2 regions of the Streptomyces sp. NBC_01320 genome follow, and region 1 is predicted to be linked to the other one. Evidence: riboswitches for the same ligand, from Rfam matches in the RefSeq annotation. Region 1 holds a riboswitch; the other holds the start of a gene.
What was found. A riboswitch is a leader RNA that binds a small molecule or an ion and turns the genes downstream of it on or off. The one in region 1 is predicted to bind thiamine pyrophosphate.

Region 1 (7,518 bases):
GAGCGCCGGGTGCATCACCTTGAGGGCGAGCACCCGGTCGAGCCGGGTGTCCATGGCCCGGTAGACCGTGGCCATCCCGCCCACGGCGATGCGGGCATCGACGCGGTAACGGCCGTCGAGCAGCTGCCCGACGATGGGGTCTCCCCGGCCGAAGGCCGGGGAAGGGTCCTGGAGGGTCATATCCACGCAGCCGAGTCTACGAGCCATTGCGGACACGACCGACGGGCCGGGGCGATCCCGGGGCCGTACTGCAGCCGAGCCGTGACAGGGACATGCACTTCAGTGACGTACGGATCCGGGAGCGCGCGCTCAGAACGCCGGCCGCTCCGGGTCCAGCACCGCCCGCCCCTCCACCGGTGAGGAGGCCTCGGCGAAATGGCGCCGCGGGATCCGGCCCGCACGGTACGCCAGCCGCCCGGCGTCCACCGCGTGCCGCATCGCCGCCGCCATCAGCTCGGGCTCCTGCGCCCGGGTCACCGCCGACGCCAGCATCACCGCCGCGCACCCCAGCTCCATCGCGAGCGCCGCGTCCGAGGCGGTCCCGGCGCCCGCGTCGAGAATGACCGGAACCCGGGCCTGCTCGACGATCAGCTGGAAGTTGTGCGGATTGCGGATGCCGAGCCCGGAGCCGATGGGGGAGCCGAGCGGCATGATCGCCGCGCATCCCACGTCCTCCAGTTTCCGGGCGAGCACCGGGTCGTCGCTGGTGTACGGCAGGACGGTGAACCCGTCGTCCACCAGGGTCTCCGCGGCGTCCAGCAGCTCGATCGGGTCGGGCAGCAGAGTCCGCTCGTCGGCCACGACCTCCAGCTTGATCCAGTCGGTGCCCAGCGCCTCGCGGGCCAGCCGGGCGGTCAGCACGGCCTCGCCCGCGGTGAAGCAGCCCGCCGTGTTCGGCAGGACGCGGATCGAGAGGCGTTCGAGGACGGAGAGGACCGAGCCCTGCACGGTCGGGTCGAGGCGGCGCATCGCGACGGTGGTCAGCTCGGTGCCGGACGCCGTCAGGGAGCGTTCGAGCACGTCGAGGCTGGGCGCCCCGCCCGTCCCCATGATCAGTCGGGAGCCGAACGTGGTGCCGCCGAGGGTGAAGGGATCGTCGGACACGGTCAGCCTCCCTGGACCGCGGTGAGGACTTCGATCCGGTCGCCGTCGGCGAGGGCGGCGGCCGCCCAGCCGCTGCGCGGGACGACGGTCTCGTTGAGCGCCGCGGCCACCCCGGAGGGCGCCGCAGTCAGAGTCGCGACAAGGGTCTCCAGGGTGGTGCCCGCGGCGATCGAACGGGGATCGCCGTTCACGGAGACGGTGAGCGGAAGGGAGTCGGTCATGCGGGCTGCTCCTGACGTACGGAGGCGGAGGGCGGTACGGGGGCGGGTGCGAACCGTCCGGGGGCGAAGGGGCGGGCCACGGCCGGCAGCTCGCCGGTGGTCAGCAGCTCGGCCATGGCGTCACCGGTGACGGGGGTCAGCAGGACGCCGTTGCGGTGGTGGCCGGTGGCGAGGTGGAGGCCGGGCAGGGCGGTGGGGCCGAGCAGCGGGGCGTTGTCGGGGGAGGCGGGGCGAAGGCCGGCCCGGGTCTCGGTGAGCGGCAGTTCGGTGATGCCGGGCACCAGCTCGTGGGCGTCGCGCAGCAGCTCGTACACCCCGCCCGCCGTGACGGTGGTGTCCCAGCCCATCTCCTCGCTGGTCGCGCCGACGACGAGCTCGCCGTTCTCGCGCGGGACGAGATAGACATGGCTGCCCCGGACCACGGCCCGCACGGTGCGGGTGAGGAACGGTGCGTACGCGGCGGGCACCGTCAGCCGGAGCACCTGTCCCTTCACGGGCCGCACCGGGGGAACGACCTCGTCCGGCAGCCCGGCGAGCCGCCCGCTGCGGCTGCCCGCGGCGAGTACGAGCTGGTCGGCGGCCAGCTCCGTACCGGCCGCGAGTACGGCTCCGGCGGCCCGGTCCCGTGCCACGCCGAGGCGTTCCACCCAGTCGCGGTGGAAGACCACCCCGGCCCGCTCGCAGGCCGTCAGCAGAGCGGCGGCCAGCCGGCGGGGATCGACCTGGTGGTCGCCGTCGACCCGCAGACCGCCGCGCACGCCCGGCGCCAGCATGGGCTCCAATCGGCGGCACTCACGGCCGGTGAGCCACTCCGACTCCAGCCCCGAACGTTGCTGCAGCACGTGCAGCTCCCGCAGATGGGTGCGGTCGTCGGAGTCCAGGGCGACCGCCAGGGTGCCACAGGCGCGGAAGCCGATGTCCTGACCGCTCGCCGCCTCCAGTTCGGCCGCGAAGGCCGGGTAGCGCGCGGCGGACGCGACATTGAGGCCGAGCAGCATCTGCTCGCCGTAGTGGAGTTCGGTGACGGCGGCGAGCATCCCGGCCGCGACCTGGGCGGCCCCGCCGCCCGGTTCGGGGTCGACGACCGCGGTGCGCAGGCCGCGCTGCGCAGCCCGCCAGGCGGTCACCAGACCGATGATCCCGCCCCCGATGACGAGGACGTCGGATCCTTGTGCGGATACGGATGTGTTCCCGGAAGAACGCATGGGCGTCCAGCCCCTCCCTTCGCCGGCATGACCCGGATCAGGTTCGTACGGTCGGAGGCCGCCCAGCCTCCCTCTCAGCCCGGTGCGCCCGGGCTCCCGCGAGTGTCTTACGGTGGCCACCCTAGACCCCGTCCCCCGGCCCCTGTAAGGGAGCAGTCACCGTGGCCCGTTCGCTCGACGGACTCGTCCTCTCGCCGCTCGCCGACCAGGCGCCGGGCCAGGTCGGCACCCGTACCCGCTTCACGTACCACGAGGAGGACGGCCGGATCTGGGCCGAGTACGCGGGCGGCGACGTGGTCCGGGGCCATCTCGTCGGCACCAGGACCGCCGATCGACTCGACTTCCGGTACGTCCAGTTGAAGCAGGACGGAACGACATCCTCCGGACACTGCCTCTCCACCGTCGTCGACCTCGCGGACGGCCGGGTGCGGCTGGACGAGCGGTGGGAGTGGGAGTCGCAGGAGGGCAGCGGGACGAGTGTGGTCGAGGAACTGGCTGACGGATCGTCAGATGTTTGAGGGTGCCCGGCAGTAGGCTTCGCGGCGCCGTGGGGCCGGGGCACGCACCTCGCGGCGTTGCCGTCGATCACCAACTCCCCCGTAGCCCTGAAGGGGCATGGGGACCCCCTTCGCGTCGGCTCGATCCTCCGCCTTGCGATGCACGCACCCCAGCCCCGCTCCTTCACCCGCGCTGCCTGCCGCCGGGCACTCTAAGGTGGACAGGTGAGCGAGCAGCAGACTGAGCAGCCGGACCGGCGGACCGAGCGCCGCATCGTCATCGTCGGTGCGGGCATGGCCGGTGTGCAGACCGCGGTGGCCCTGCGGGAACAGGGCTTCACCGGCTCGGTCACCCTGATCGGAGCCGAACCCCACCAGCCCTACGACCGGCCGCCGCTGTCCAAGGCGGTGCTGCTCGGCAAGGCCGAGGACTCAGCCTTCGACATCGACTTCGAGGCGCTCGACATCGAGCTGCAACTGGGCCGCGACGTGACCGGCGTGCGGTCCGCGGCGCACGAACTGGACACCCCGACGGGCCCCGTTCCGTACGACGTCCTGGTCATCGCCACCGGCGCCGAACCGGTCGAGCTCCCGGGCTCGGAGGGTGTGCGCGGCGTCCATCTGCTGCGCACCCTCGACGACGCCGCACGGCTGCGGCCGGTCCTCGGTGAGCAGCACACCGTCGTGGTCGTCGGCGCCGGATGGATCGGCGCGGAGTTCGCCACCGCGGCCCGCGCCGCGGGCTGCGAGGTCACCGTCGTCGAGGCCGCCGACCGGCCGCTCGCGGGCGTCCTGCCCGCCGAGGTCGCCGCCCCGATGGCCCGCTGGTACGGGGAGAGCGGCACCGAACTCCTCACCGGCGCCCCGGTGGCCCGAATCGAGCCCGGCCGCGTGGTCCTCGCCGACGGCCGCGCGCTCGAGGCCGGAGCGGTGGTCGTCGGGATCGGTGCCCGGCCCGCCACCGCCTGGCTGGCCGGCTCCGGCATCGCGCTCGGACCGGACGGATCGGTGACCGCCGACGAGGCGCTGCGCACCTCGCTGCCCGATGTGTACGCCGTCGGGGACTGCGCCTCCTTCCCCTCCGCGCGGTACGGCGCGCGCCTCCTCGTCCACCACTGGGACAACGCCGTCCAGGGGCCGCGGACCGCTGCCGCCAACATCATCGGCGCCGGATCCGGCGGGGCGCCGCAGCCGCTCACGTACGACCCCGTGCCGTACTTCTGGTCCGAGCAGTTCGACCGGTTCGTGCAGTACGCGGGCCATCACGGTGGCGCCGACACGCTGCTGTGGCGCGGCGACCCGGACGGTCCCGCCTGGTCGGTGCTCTGGCTGCGGGACGGCGCGCTGGTCGCCGTCCTCGCCGTCGGCCGGCCGCGCGACCTGGCCCAGGGGCGCAAGCTCATCGAGGCGGGGGCGCGGCTCGATCCGGTGCGGGCGGCCGATCCCTCCGTACCGCTGAAATCGACGGTACGTCAGTAAGGAGCCGACGGATCCCTGAAGGGTCCGGTGTGCAATCTCCGCCGTACGGACGTCTCTTGGCTCTACGTCAAAATTGGTGCACGCTACAGCCTTTGGATCACCGGCCCTCTTCCGAAGGATGTACATGTCCCCCTACCGATGGGTCCGCGCGCTGCGCGGAATCCTCGTGGCGGCGGCCTCGATCGCCCTCATCGGCGGTGCAGTTGCCGCCCCGGCGTACGCGGGCACCGCCCCGGCCCCCGGCTCCAACCCGGCCGTCGACTACCAGGACCCGGTCGACGCGCTGCCACCGGTCTCCCGCCCGGACACCGAGCACTGCGCGGTGACGGCCGTCGAGCACGACTTCGGCTACACGCTCGGCGGACCGCCGTACACCACCACGCTCACCCCGCCCGCCCGGTGCGAGGGCCCTTGGAACAAGGTCGTCCTCGACTGGTCGGGCAGTGTGAAGGGACGTCAGTACGACCGCCTCGCCGCGGTGTTCGTCGGCGGCGCGGAGGTCTTCCGCACCAGCACGGCCGAGCCCGACGACGACGGCATCAGCTGGCACGTCGCCAAGGACATCACCGAGTTCGCGCCGCTCCTCAAGGACCCGCAGAAGCTGCAGCTGGAGCTCGGAAACGTTGTCAACGACACGTACACGGGCGTGTACCACGTGAAGCTGACGATCACGTACTACCGGGCGGACGGGCGCCACCCGGCCGCCACCACGGCCGACCGGATCGTCCCCCTGGGCAACACCGCTTCCACCGACGCCCCTTGGCTGAGCGTCGGCAAGGGCGGCTCCACCGGCACCGACGTCACCTTCCCGCGCAATCTGACCGGCGCGCGCCTGCAGGTCTACGCACGCGGCGGCGGCTGCGACGAGCAGTGGTTCGACGCGGTCCCCAGCGACCTCGCGGCCACCGCCCCCGACTACCTCTGTGGCGGAGGCCCCTACCGAGAGGTGCAGGTCACGGTGGACGGGCGCCCCGCGGGCCTTGCCCAGCCGTATCCGGTCGTCTACTCCGGCGGCATCGTGCCGACCCTGTGGCGGCCGATCCCGGCCATCGACCAGTTCCGGACCGAGGCGTACGACATCGACCTCACCCCCTTCGCGGGCGAACTGGCCGACGGCCGGCCGCACACCATCGGGATCACTCCGTACGGCGCGGCCGACACCTGGATCGTCGACGGTTCGCTCTTCCTCGACACGGACGCGCACGCGTCACGTACGAGCGGCCGGGTGACCGTCAACTCCCTCACCGGCACTCCCGCCGTGAAGACCGTCCAGACTCCGCGTGAGGACGGCTCCACGCACGTCTCCGTGTCGACCGGCCGCTCCTGGAAGATCTCGGGCTACGTCCGGACCTCGAAGGGCCGGGTCACCACCACCGTCGAGCAGGAATTCGCGTACACCAACACGGACACGGTCTCCAGGACCGGCCGGCAGCAGACGATGCACCAGCGCGACCACGGCGCCACCACGGTGACGACCAGGACGGGCGGGCGTACCAGCGCACAGCGGCACGCCTGGTCCTACCCCATCGACGTCGACATGGACATCCCGTTCTACGGCGACTACAACAACTACGACCTGAGGGCCGCCGTCACCCAGCGCCGTGTGCTGATCGACACCTCCCGGACGGGCTCCGCGGTCGCGTGGCGCACGGACGCCGTCACGGACGACACCGTGGACTCGACCGGCAACCTCGCCCGCACGGGCGGCGTGGTCGCCGCCGCGGACGGGGCCTCGGCCGAGAAGTACCGGGGCACCACCGACACCGGAGCCTGTTACTCGCGTCTCCTGGAGTCCGCCCACGGCTGGGTCACCAGCGACAAGCAGTCCCGTTGCCGCGTCGCGGACGTGGTCCGCGAGGCCCTGAAGGGATGAGTCCGGGTATCGGCTGTCAGTACGGGATGGCAGGCTTGTCCTGTGACCGAGATTGACGCAAAGATCGATGCTCTCGTCCCTGCCTGGCTCCACCTCCCCGACATCGCAGAAATGTTCGATGTCGAGGTGACGCGCGTGCGGCAGCTGGTCAAGGAAGGCCAGCTCATCGCCGTACGACGTGGTGAGAACCGGGCGCTCCAGGTGCCTGCCGCCTTCATCGACGGCGACAAGGTGGTCAAGGGCCTCTCCGGCACCCTGACGCTCCTGAGGGACGACGGCTTCTCCGACGAAGAGATGCTGGAATGGCTCTTCACCCCTGACCCGACCCTGCCGGGTACCCCCGCACAGGCGCTGAGCGAGAATCGCGGCACGGAGGTGAAGCGCCGCGCCCAGGCGCTCGCCGTCTGACCGGGACGACCCTACGCGGGGTGCGGGCCGTGCGCTTCTGCACGGCCCGCACCGCCGCATCGAGCCGCTCCGTCGTACCGCTCCGCACCACCGGCCGTACCGCTCCGTCCCAAGGGGGAACCGCACCATGCCCACGCCTCGCGCGCTGCTGTCCGACGCCCGGCTCTATCTGTGCACGGACGCCCGCAGGCGCGAGGGTGACCTCCCCGAGTTCCTCGACGCCGTGCTCTCCTCCGGCGTCGACATCGTCCAGCTGCGCGACAAGGGCATGGAAGCGGCCGAGGAACTCGAACACCTCGCTGTCTTCGCCGACGCCTGCAGGCGCCACGGCACGCTCCTCGCGGTGAACGACCGGGCCGATGTCGCTCATGCCATCGGCTCCGATGTGCTCCACCTCGGCCAGGGGGACCTGCCCGTGCCCGCCGCACGGGCCATCATCGGCGAGGACGTGGTGATCGGCCGCTCCACGCACGCCGAGTCCGAGGTCGACGCGGCCGTCGCCGAGCCCGGCGTGGACTACTTCTGCACCGGACCCTGCTGGCCCACCCCGACCAAGCCCGGCCGGCATGCCCCGGGCCTCGACCTCGTGCGGTACGCCGCCTCGCTCGGCCGGACGCGCCCGTGGTTCGCCATCGGCGGGATCGACGCGGACAACCTCGACGAGGTGCTGGACGCGGGGGCGCGCAGGGTCGTGGTCGTACGGGCCATCACCGAGGCCGACGATCCGGCTG
Region 2 (7,518 bases), 5.5 Mb from region 1:
CACGGGGGTGGCCATGGGGCTCTCCGTTTCGTTGCGGGGTAACTGAAGGAGATGGTCGCCCGGTTTACTAGGTGACCGGTCGCCTATTGAAAAGTAGACGACCGGTCGAGAACTGTCAAAGGTGCGCGGCCTCACGGGGTTGATCACCGCGGGCCGGATCGCGACCTCGGATCGGCCGAGGCGGGAAGTCGCTCGGGGATGTCAGGCGGATGTGGCTCGGCCGACGTACGGGGTCGGCGCTGGGGAGGGTGTGCGGATCGTCACGCGGGGCTTGTGTCGCGGTGCCATTCGGCTTCGACCAGCTCTGGTGCCGGTGTCCCTCGGTACGGCGATGGCTGCATCCGTGCCGGGCATCTCGTGGCCGTCGGCGAGGAATCCGCCGTGACCGGCCGGTTGGTGGAGCGCATCCGGCGGGCGGTAAGGGGACCCGAGGCGTGCGCGGCCGCGACAAGCGGATGCCAACTCGTTGACCTGTCAAGGAGCTTGAGTGGGGGGATGCCCTCCGAAGAGCAGCCGCTGCAACCCCTCGACCCGAACGAGGAAGCGTTCGTGCGTGCGCTGAGCCGGGTACTGCTGACGCTGCCACGTGTCGTCGACGCCGACATGGTGCGCGAAGCGGGGCTGCCGCTTTCCGAATACACGCCTCTGATGCACCTGTCCGAGGCTCCCGGGAAGCTGATGCGGATGAGCGAACTCGCTGCCGCCTGCAACCTCTCCCTCAGCGGAATGACCCGCGTCGTCGTCCGACTTGAGAAGCAAGGCTGGGCCCGACGTGCCAAGTGCACCCAGGACGGACGCGGATGGAACGCCGTACTGACCGATGCCGGGCTTGCCCGCCTGGAACAGGCCTGGCCGACGCATCTTTCCAGTGTGCGACGACACCTCGTCGACCACTTCAGCGGCCAGGACCTCACCCGACTCACAGCCACACTCCGACATGTCGCGACTGCCGACCAGGCGAACCACGGCTGATTCCTGACGTATCCGGCCGGGGCGAAGAGTGTCCGAGGTCCGGGCCGGACCTCGAGACGGCGGGGCGCTGGTCCGCGCCCGGAAAATCCGCCGCGCGACGTGCATCCGAGGTCGCTCACCGCCGCCGAGTCGGCGGATGAGAGCTACGACGCCAAGGCGCTCGCTCGGGTCAACCGTAGGGCGCGTACGCCATCCGCCGTCCCGCAGCTCACCCGGGAGGGACGCCGCATCGAAGCGACTCCGCAGCAGGCGCTGTCCTCGATTGCCCGACGGGCCATCCACGCCCTCAGCGGACCGGAGATGTCGCTGCTCAAGGAGTGCACCAGACCTGAGTGCACACAGATCTACATCGATCGGTCACATGGGGGCCGCCGTGAGTGGTGCGCCATGGACCCGTGCGGAAACAGGGTGAAGGCGGCCGCTTGCCGTGCTCGCAAGAAGGCGAGCATGTCGCGTTCGTCCGCAACAGCTTCGGTTGGCCAATAAGACCGGCCGGCAATTGGGGGGCGGCGTCACGGGGCTGGGGCACGCACCTCGCGGCGTTGTCGTCAATCACCATGGCTCCTTCCCCAAGCTCTCGGCTTCGCTCGAGCAGGGGAGACCCCATCTGGCTCAATCCTCCGCCTTGCGATGCACGCACCCCAGCCCCGCTCCTTCACCCACCCCCCAATTGCCGGTCGGTCTAAGGCGTGAGCGGTGGCGTACGTGCCACTTCTCCTGCGGGCCGGCCTGGACTCCGGCTCCTGTGCCGGAGTCGGATCCGTCGATCGGCAGCACGCGGGCCGACGCGGTCATGCGAGGCTGTCGTTTCGGGTACCGAACCATGCCCGGGCGTACGCTCGGGCCGACGCGCGAGGGTCCTCGGCGGCGCAGATGCCGGAGACGGCGGCGGCTCCCGCCGCCCCTGAATCCCGCAGGTGCGGCAGGTCGGCCGGGGTGACGCCGCCGATGGCCACGGCGGGCAGGTCGCTGAGCCGGGCGAGGCGGGCGAAGCCGGCATGGCCGAGTGGGGCCGGGGCGTCCGCCTTGGTCCGGGTCGCGTGCAGCGCGCCGATGCCGACGTGGTGGACGCGTGCCGGGTCCTCGGCGGCGGCGCGCAGTTGATCGGGGGTAGCCGCACTCAGGCCCAGCACCGCGTGCTCTCCGATCATTTCGCGTACGGCGGCCGGCGGTAGATCCGACTGGCCGACGTGAACCCCCGTCACGCGTGCCCCGGCTGCTCGGGCCGCCAGGTACACGTCCACCCGGTCGTTGACGATCAGCGGCACTCGTTCGGGCAGGACGTCGGCCACCTCCAGAACCGTACGCAGGAACTCCCTCCCGGTGGCGTGCTTCTCCCGGATCTGCACGGCGGTGACGCCTCCGGCCACTGCCAGGGCGACGGTCTCGGCCACGCTCCGGCCGCGGGCCTCGCACTGGGCCGTGTCCGTGACCAGGTAGACCGACAGATCCACCGGTGTGGTGGTCACGAGAGAGCCGCCCGCTCGGCGAGGTCCGCTTCCTCCAGCGCGTCGAGCGCGTCCAGGAACGCGACGGCGAAGCCGCCGGGCCCGGAGGCCTCCTTCGCGGCCAGCTCGGCGGCGACCGTGTACGCGGCGACGGCGGCCACCACCGCGGCGAACCGGTCCTCGTCGACCGCTGCGAAGGCCGCCATCACCGCACCCAGCGCGCAGCCGCCACCTGTCACCCGGGTCAACAGGGCGTCCCCGTTGGCGATCCGGGCGCTGCGAACCCCGTCGGTGACGAAGTCCACGGGACCGGAGACGGCGACCACACAGTCGCTTGTACGGGCCAGCTCGCGTGCAGATTCCTCGGCGGCCTCGACGCCGTGGGAGGAGTCCACGCCGCGTCCGCCGTCGCCCGCGCCCGCGAGCGCGATGATCTCGGACGCGTTGCCCCGGATCACCGTCGGTCGCAGCTCCAGGAGCTCGCGTGCCAGTGCGGTGCGCACCGGCAGCGCGCCGACCGCCACCGGGTCGAGGACCCACGGCGTACCGGCCGACGTCGCTGCCCGCGCGGCCTCGACCATGGCGGAGCGCTGCTCCGCGTGCGGGGTGCCGAGATTGATCAGGACACCCGAGGCGATCCGGGCGAACGGGCCGGCCTCTTCCGGAATGTCGACCATGGCAGGTGAGGCGCCCAGCGCCAGCAGGACGTTGGCGGTGAAGCCCGTGACCACCGAGTTGGTCAGGCACTGAACCAGAGGGGAGTCCGCCCGTACGCGGGCGAGGGACTGCGGGGCGAAGGCAGTGTGATCGGCGGATGTCGGGGGCATGGGGTATCGCTCCGTGGGGGAGGGGAGGGGGTGTTCGGGCGCCGGAGGCCGGAGGCAGATCAGTCCTGCGGGCGGGGGCGCAGCCGCAGCGGCGCGTAGACGGCGAGCGCGACGAGGAACGCCACGTAGTACGAGAGGTCGGCGCCGTGCAGGGCGGCCGCCACCGGGCCCACGTACAGGCTGGTGTCCATGAACGGCACGGCCGCGGCGAAGGCGACGGCGAAGGCCAGCAACGGGGGCCATCCGGACTGCGGCCGGGCGGTCTCGGCGGCGAGGTCGATCGCGGCGCCGCCCCGTGCCCGGGCCCGTGCGAGCCAGTCGACGATGACGATCGCCACGAACCCGGGAATCCAGTAGCCGACGAACAGCAGCACGTTCTGGAAGCGGGCAGTGGTGTCGGCAGCGTGCATCCACAGCACCAGGGGGAAGCCGAGCACGGCGGCGAGGGCGGCGGCCGCCGGGCGCGGGAGGCGCACCCCGACGGTCTGCAGGGCCAAGGAACCGCTGTAGTCGTTCATGGCGTTGCTGCAGAGAGCCGCCAGTGCCACGGCGAGCAGCCCGAACGCACCCAGCGCGCCACCGCCCAGCAGTTTGTCCACACCCGCGGCGGTCTGGTCGGTCAGCACGGACGCGCCCAACAACCCGAGGGCCTGGACCGCCACGAAGGACACCACAAGGCCGAGCAGCGTGAACCAGAACATGCGTGGCCGTGAGGTGGTGCGTGGCAGATACCGGCTGAAGTCGCTGGCGTACGGAGCCCAGGACAGAGTCAGGCTCAGCGCGACGGTACTGGTCAGGACGAACGCGCCGGCCTGGTCGGCGCCGTGGGCGGTGCCCGTGCCGGCCGGGTGGACACCGTCGAGCAACCGCCAGGCGATCAGCGCGAACGCGGCCGCGAGCACGAAGGTCATGACGATCTGAAGCCGGTGGATGGCCTCGTAGCCCAGGACACCGAGGGCGCCTTGGGCCACCATCATGGCCAGGACGCCGAGCCAGAACGGCCAGCCGCACAGCCGCGCGAGCGCGTCCCCGCCGAACAGCCCGATCAGCGCGTCCCAGGCGACCGAGGACAGCCACTGCAGGATGCCGGGTACCGTCACGGCCCGGCCGAAGGCGAGCCGCGCCAGCGGCAGTTGCCCGGCACCGGTCTGGCTCCCCCAGGTGCCCAGGTAGGCGGTGGGCACCGCGCCGAGCACGGTGCCCAGCACGACGGCGGCGAGCGCGGTGGCGAAGTCCAGGCCGAAGGCGATGCCGACAGTGCCGGTGAACACGCCGGTCATGGTCAGGTTGGGAGCGAACCACACGGTGAACAGGCGCCCGGGACCGCCGTAGCGGTTGCTCTCGGGGACCGGCTCGATGCCGTGCGTCTCGACGCGGAGGTCGCCGGGGGCCGCCGGCATCCGCCCGTCGAAGACGGTCTGCCGGCCGTCGGCGGGCAGCCCGCCGGAAACATGCGTCAAAGGCATGGAAGACATCCCTCCGCCAGTACGAACTGGTTCAGGTTCGACGGGTGTGATCTCAGCCCTCGGGTGGGGCACCCCGTGTCCGGTACGACGGACAGACTATCCCCATCCCGTTCATGGCGAGTCTGGTCAACACCCATGGCGAGCCCGAGCGCGTCTGCCGCGACCAACAGGCCACGCCGGTCCGGTGACTTCTTATTGCTCGCGGTCTCGTTCCTCACACCCCCATCGTCCTCATTCTCCGGAGCGGTGCATTCCGAGGGTCAATTGGACGACATGGGGGAGCCAGGCTTTCGGTGAAATTGACCGACGTTGACGTGGGACCGAGCGGTTATACACCATTCCGTCCGTCCGATGGAAGCGAGCGGAAGAAGCGGGCGAAACGCGCCCCATTCGACCGGGCGATTGTCCAGGTATGTCTCTGGGGTTGACGAGGCATCAACAAACTGATTAGAAATCACGCTGCGATGCCCGTGAGCTGATGACTTTCCCGTATCTCGCGGTCACTTCGCACAACTCCAAGCCGGGTGGAAACCTCTGTTCCGGCTCATTCGGCGTGCCCATTGCGCGTACGGCGGGACGGGGGCGTCGATACCGAAAGGTATTGAGGTGAAAGTTCCGTACAGGAGATATCTCTCCTGTCTGATTGTGTCGGCGGTGGCAGGTACGTTACTGCCACAGATTGCGTATGCGGCCCCGGTGTCGTCGGCCAAGGATGACGACAAGGGTGTCGTGGACACCATCGCCGGGTGGTTCTCCGACGATGATCACGAAGAGCCCAAGGCGCCTGTCGGCGGCAAGCTGGAGATACCCAGTCGGCAGAAGCTCCCCAGGGCGAAGAAGCTTCCGAAGCCGGAGCGGGTCAAGGAGCTGACGGAGCGGCGTACGTCGCAGGCGCGGTTCTGGCAGTTGTCGGACGGGCGGGTGGAGGCCGAGCTGTCGGCGGTTCCTCTGTCGTACCGGTCCGGGAAGTCGTGGAAGCCGATCGACACCTCGGTGCGTGCCACGGCGGACAAGGGCTTCGACTTCGCGAACACGGCCAACACCGGACGTACGTGGTTCGGTTCGGACGCGAAGAAGCTGGTGCGTTTCAAGGCTCCGGACGGGCGTTCGGTCACCTTGGGCCTGGAAAGTGCGAAGGCCGGGCTGACGCCGCACGCCAAGGGCGACACCGTCACGTACAAGGACGCGGCTGCCGGTGCCGATCTGCAGTATGTGGTGGGCCGGGGGCAGGTCAAGGAGAACATTGTTCTGGACGCCGCGCCGTCCGGTCCGGTGTCGTACACGTTCACGCTGGACACCGAGGGACTGGTCCCGAAGTCCCGCAAGGACGGGTCGGTCGCGCTGTTCGGTGAGCTGCCGAACACTCCGGTGCTGGTGATTCCGGCGCCGTACATGACCGATGCCAAGAAGGATGCACTGTCGCCGACCGGTGGCACGTACTCGACGAAGGTCCGTCAGAAGCTGAGCCGGGACGGCAAGGGCTGGAAGCTGACGGTCACGCCGGACGCGAAGTGGCTTGCTGCCAAGGGCCGTCAGTACCCGGTGGTGATCGACCCGACGATCACGATCGCGCCGTCGCCGGCGGCTTCGCAGGACACCATGGTGCTGTCGGACCAGCCCGCGGTGAACTTCAACAACACCTGGAAGCTCTCGGCGGGCAAGACCGACACGGGCATCGCACGGTCGCTGGTGAAGTTCCCGCTGACGGAGATCCCGTCGGGGGTCAAGGTCGACTACGCGCGGCTGAACATGTACTTCGACCAGTCGCACACGACGAACGCCAACGATGTCACGATCGAGGCGCACCGGGCGACCGGTGCCTGGGACGAGACCACGGCGACGTGGTCCAACACGTCGGCGCTGGTGGGCGAGCTGTCCGGCACCACCGTTTCGATCGACGACGGTGACACCGGCACAGCCGCGGTCGGTGAGTGGCCCAAGGGCACCACGACCGGTGGCGCCGCGACCAACGACGACTTCGCGTACAACAAGAACACCGCGACCGGTGAGTCGTACACCTGGCAGCCCCAGGTGGCCGAGACCGGGACCTACCGGGTGGATGTGCATTACCCGGCGGCTTCGGATGCGGCGACCGCGGCCCCGTACACAGTGACGTACAACGGCGGCACGAAGAACTACACGGTCAACCAGACCGGCACCGTCGGTACGTGGAAGACTCTGGACACCACCCAGTACGACTTCGCCAAGGGCAACACCGGCAAGATCGTCCTCGGTGACACCGGTTCGTCGACGACGCGGACGCTCGCCGACTCGGTCCGTCTAGTCAACCCCAGCCAGATCGTGAAGAACACTGGTGAGTACAACCAGTGGCACAACTTCCCGGTCACCGACACCGTCCAGAAGTGGGTGTCGGGCACCGCGACGAACCACGGCTTCGTGCTGCAGGCCAAGGACGACACGCTGGCGGCGACGCCGACCGGCGGTCCGCGCTACGAGGCCGGTGACGGCAGCGTCTACGGCGGTGAGACCTCGACCATCCCGAAGCTCACGGTGACGTACGGCAAGGTCGGCACCACGCTGAACTCGCCGACGGTGGTGCACTCCACCGGTCCCGAGCTGTCGTGGCCGAAGTACACCAACGCAACCGGCGACACGAACCTGGACATCGTCGAGTACCAGCTGCACCGCTCCACGCAGCAAGTCTTCACCCCGTCCGCGGCCACCCTGGTCGCACCGGTCGACAAGGCCGCGACCACCTACACGGACACCACCGCTGTACCGACCCCGGACACCAGCTCGGCCGAGATCGGGAAGTCGTACTACTACCAGCTCGCGGTCAAGACC

Region 2: it holds a riboswitch for thiamine pyrophosphate, as region 1 does, so the genes downstream of both, OG395_RS12525 (purine-cytosine permease family protein) here and thiO (glycine oxidase ThiO) in region 1, are expected to answer to the same signal.

Annotation. Positions count from the first base shown of each region.
Region 1 covers NZ_CP108390.1:8,194,038-8,201,555, forward strand. The annotation lists gene pknB (Stk1 family PASTA domain-containing Ser/Thr kinase) at 1-186, opposite strand, end outside; gene OG395_RS37290 (thiazole synthase) at 310-1,104, opposite strand; gene thiS (sulfur carrier protein ThiS) at 1,107-1,325, opposite strand; gene thiO (glycine oxidase ThiO) at 1,322-2,530, opposite strand; TPP riboswitch at 2,528-2,640, opposite strand; gene OG395_RS37305 (hypothetical protein) at 2,692-3,048, shown strand; gene OG395_RS37310 (NAD(P)/FAD-dependent oxidoreductase) at 3,253-4,506, shown strand; gene OG395_RS37315 (peptide-N4-asparagine amidase) at 4,631-6,379, shown strand; gene OG395_RS37320 (Rv2175c family DNA-binding protein) at 6,422-6,787, shown strand; gene thiE (thiamine phosphate synthase) at 6,915-7,518, shown strand, end outside.
Region 2 covers NZ_CP108390.1:2,675,151-2,682,668, reverse strand. The annotation lists gene wrbA (NAD(P)H:quinone oxidoreductase) at 1-15, opposite strand, end outside; gene OG395_RS12545 (MarR family winged helix-turn-helix transcriptional regulator) at 496-972, shown strand; gene OG395_RS12540 (CGNR zinc finger domain-containing protein) at 1,072-1,458, shown strand; gene thiE (thiamine phosphate synthase) at 1,764-2,441, opposite strand; gene thiM (hydroxyethylthiazole kinase) at 2,438-3,247, opposite strand; gene OG395_RS12525 (purine-cytosine permease family protein) at 3,307-4,713, opposite strand; TPP riboswitch at 4,705-4,799, opposite strand; gene OG395_RS12520 (golvesin C-terminal-like domain-containing protein) at 5,410-7,518, shown strand, end outside.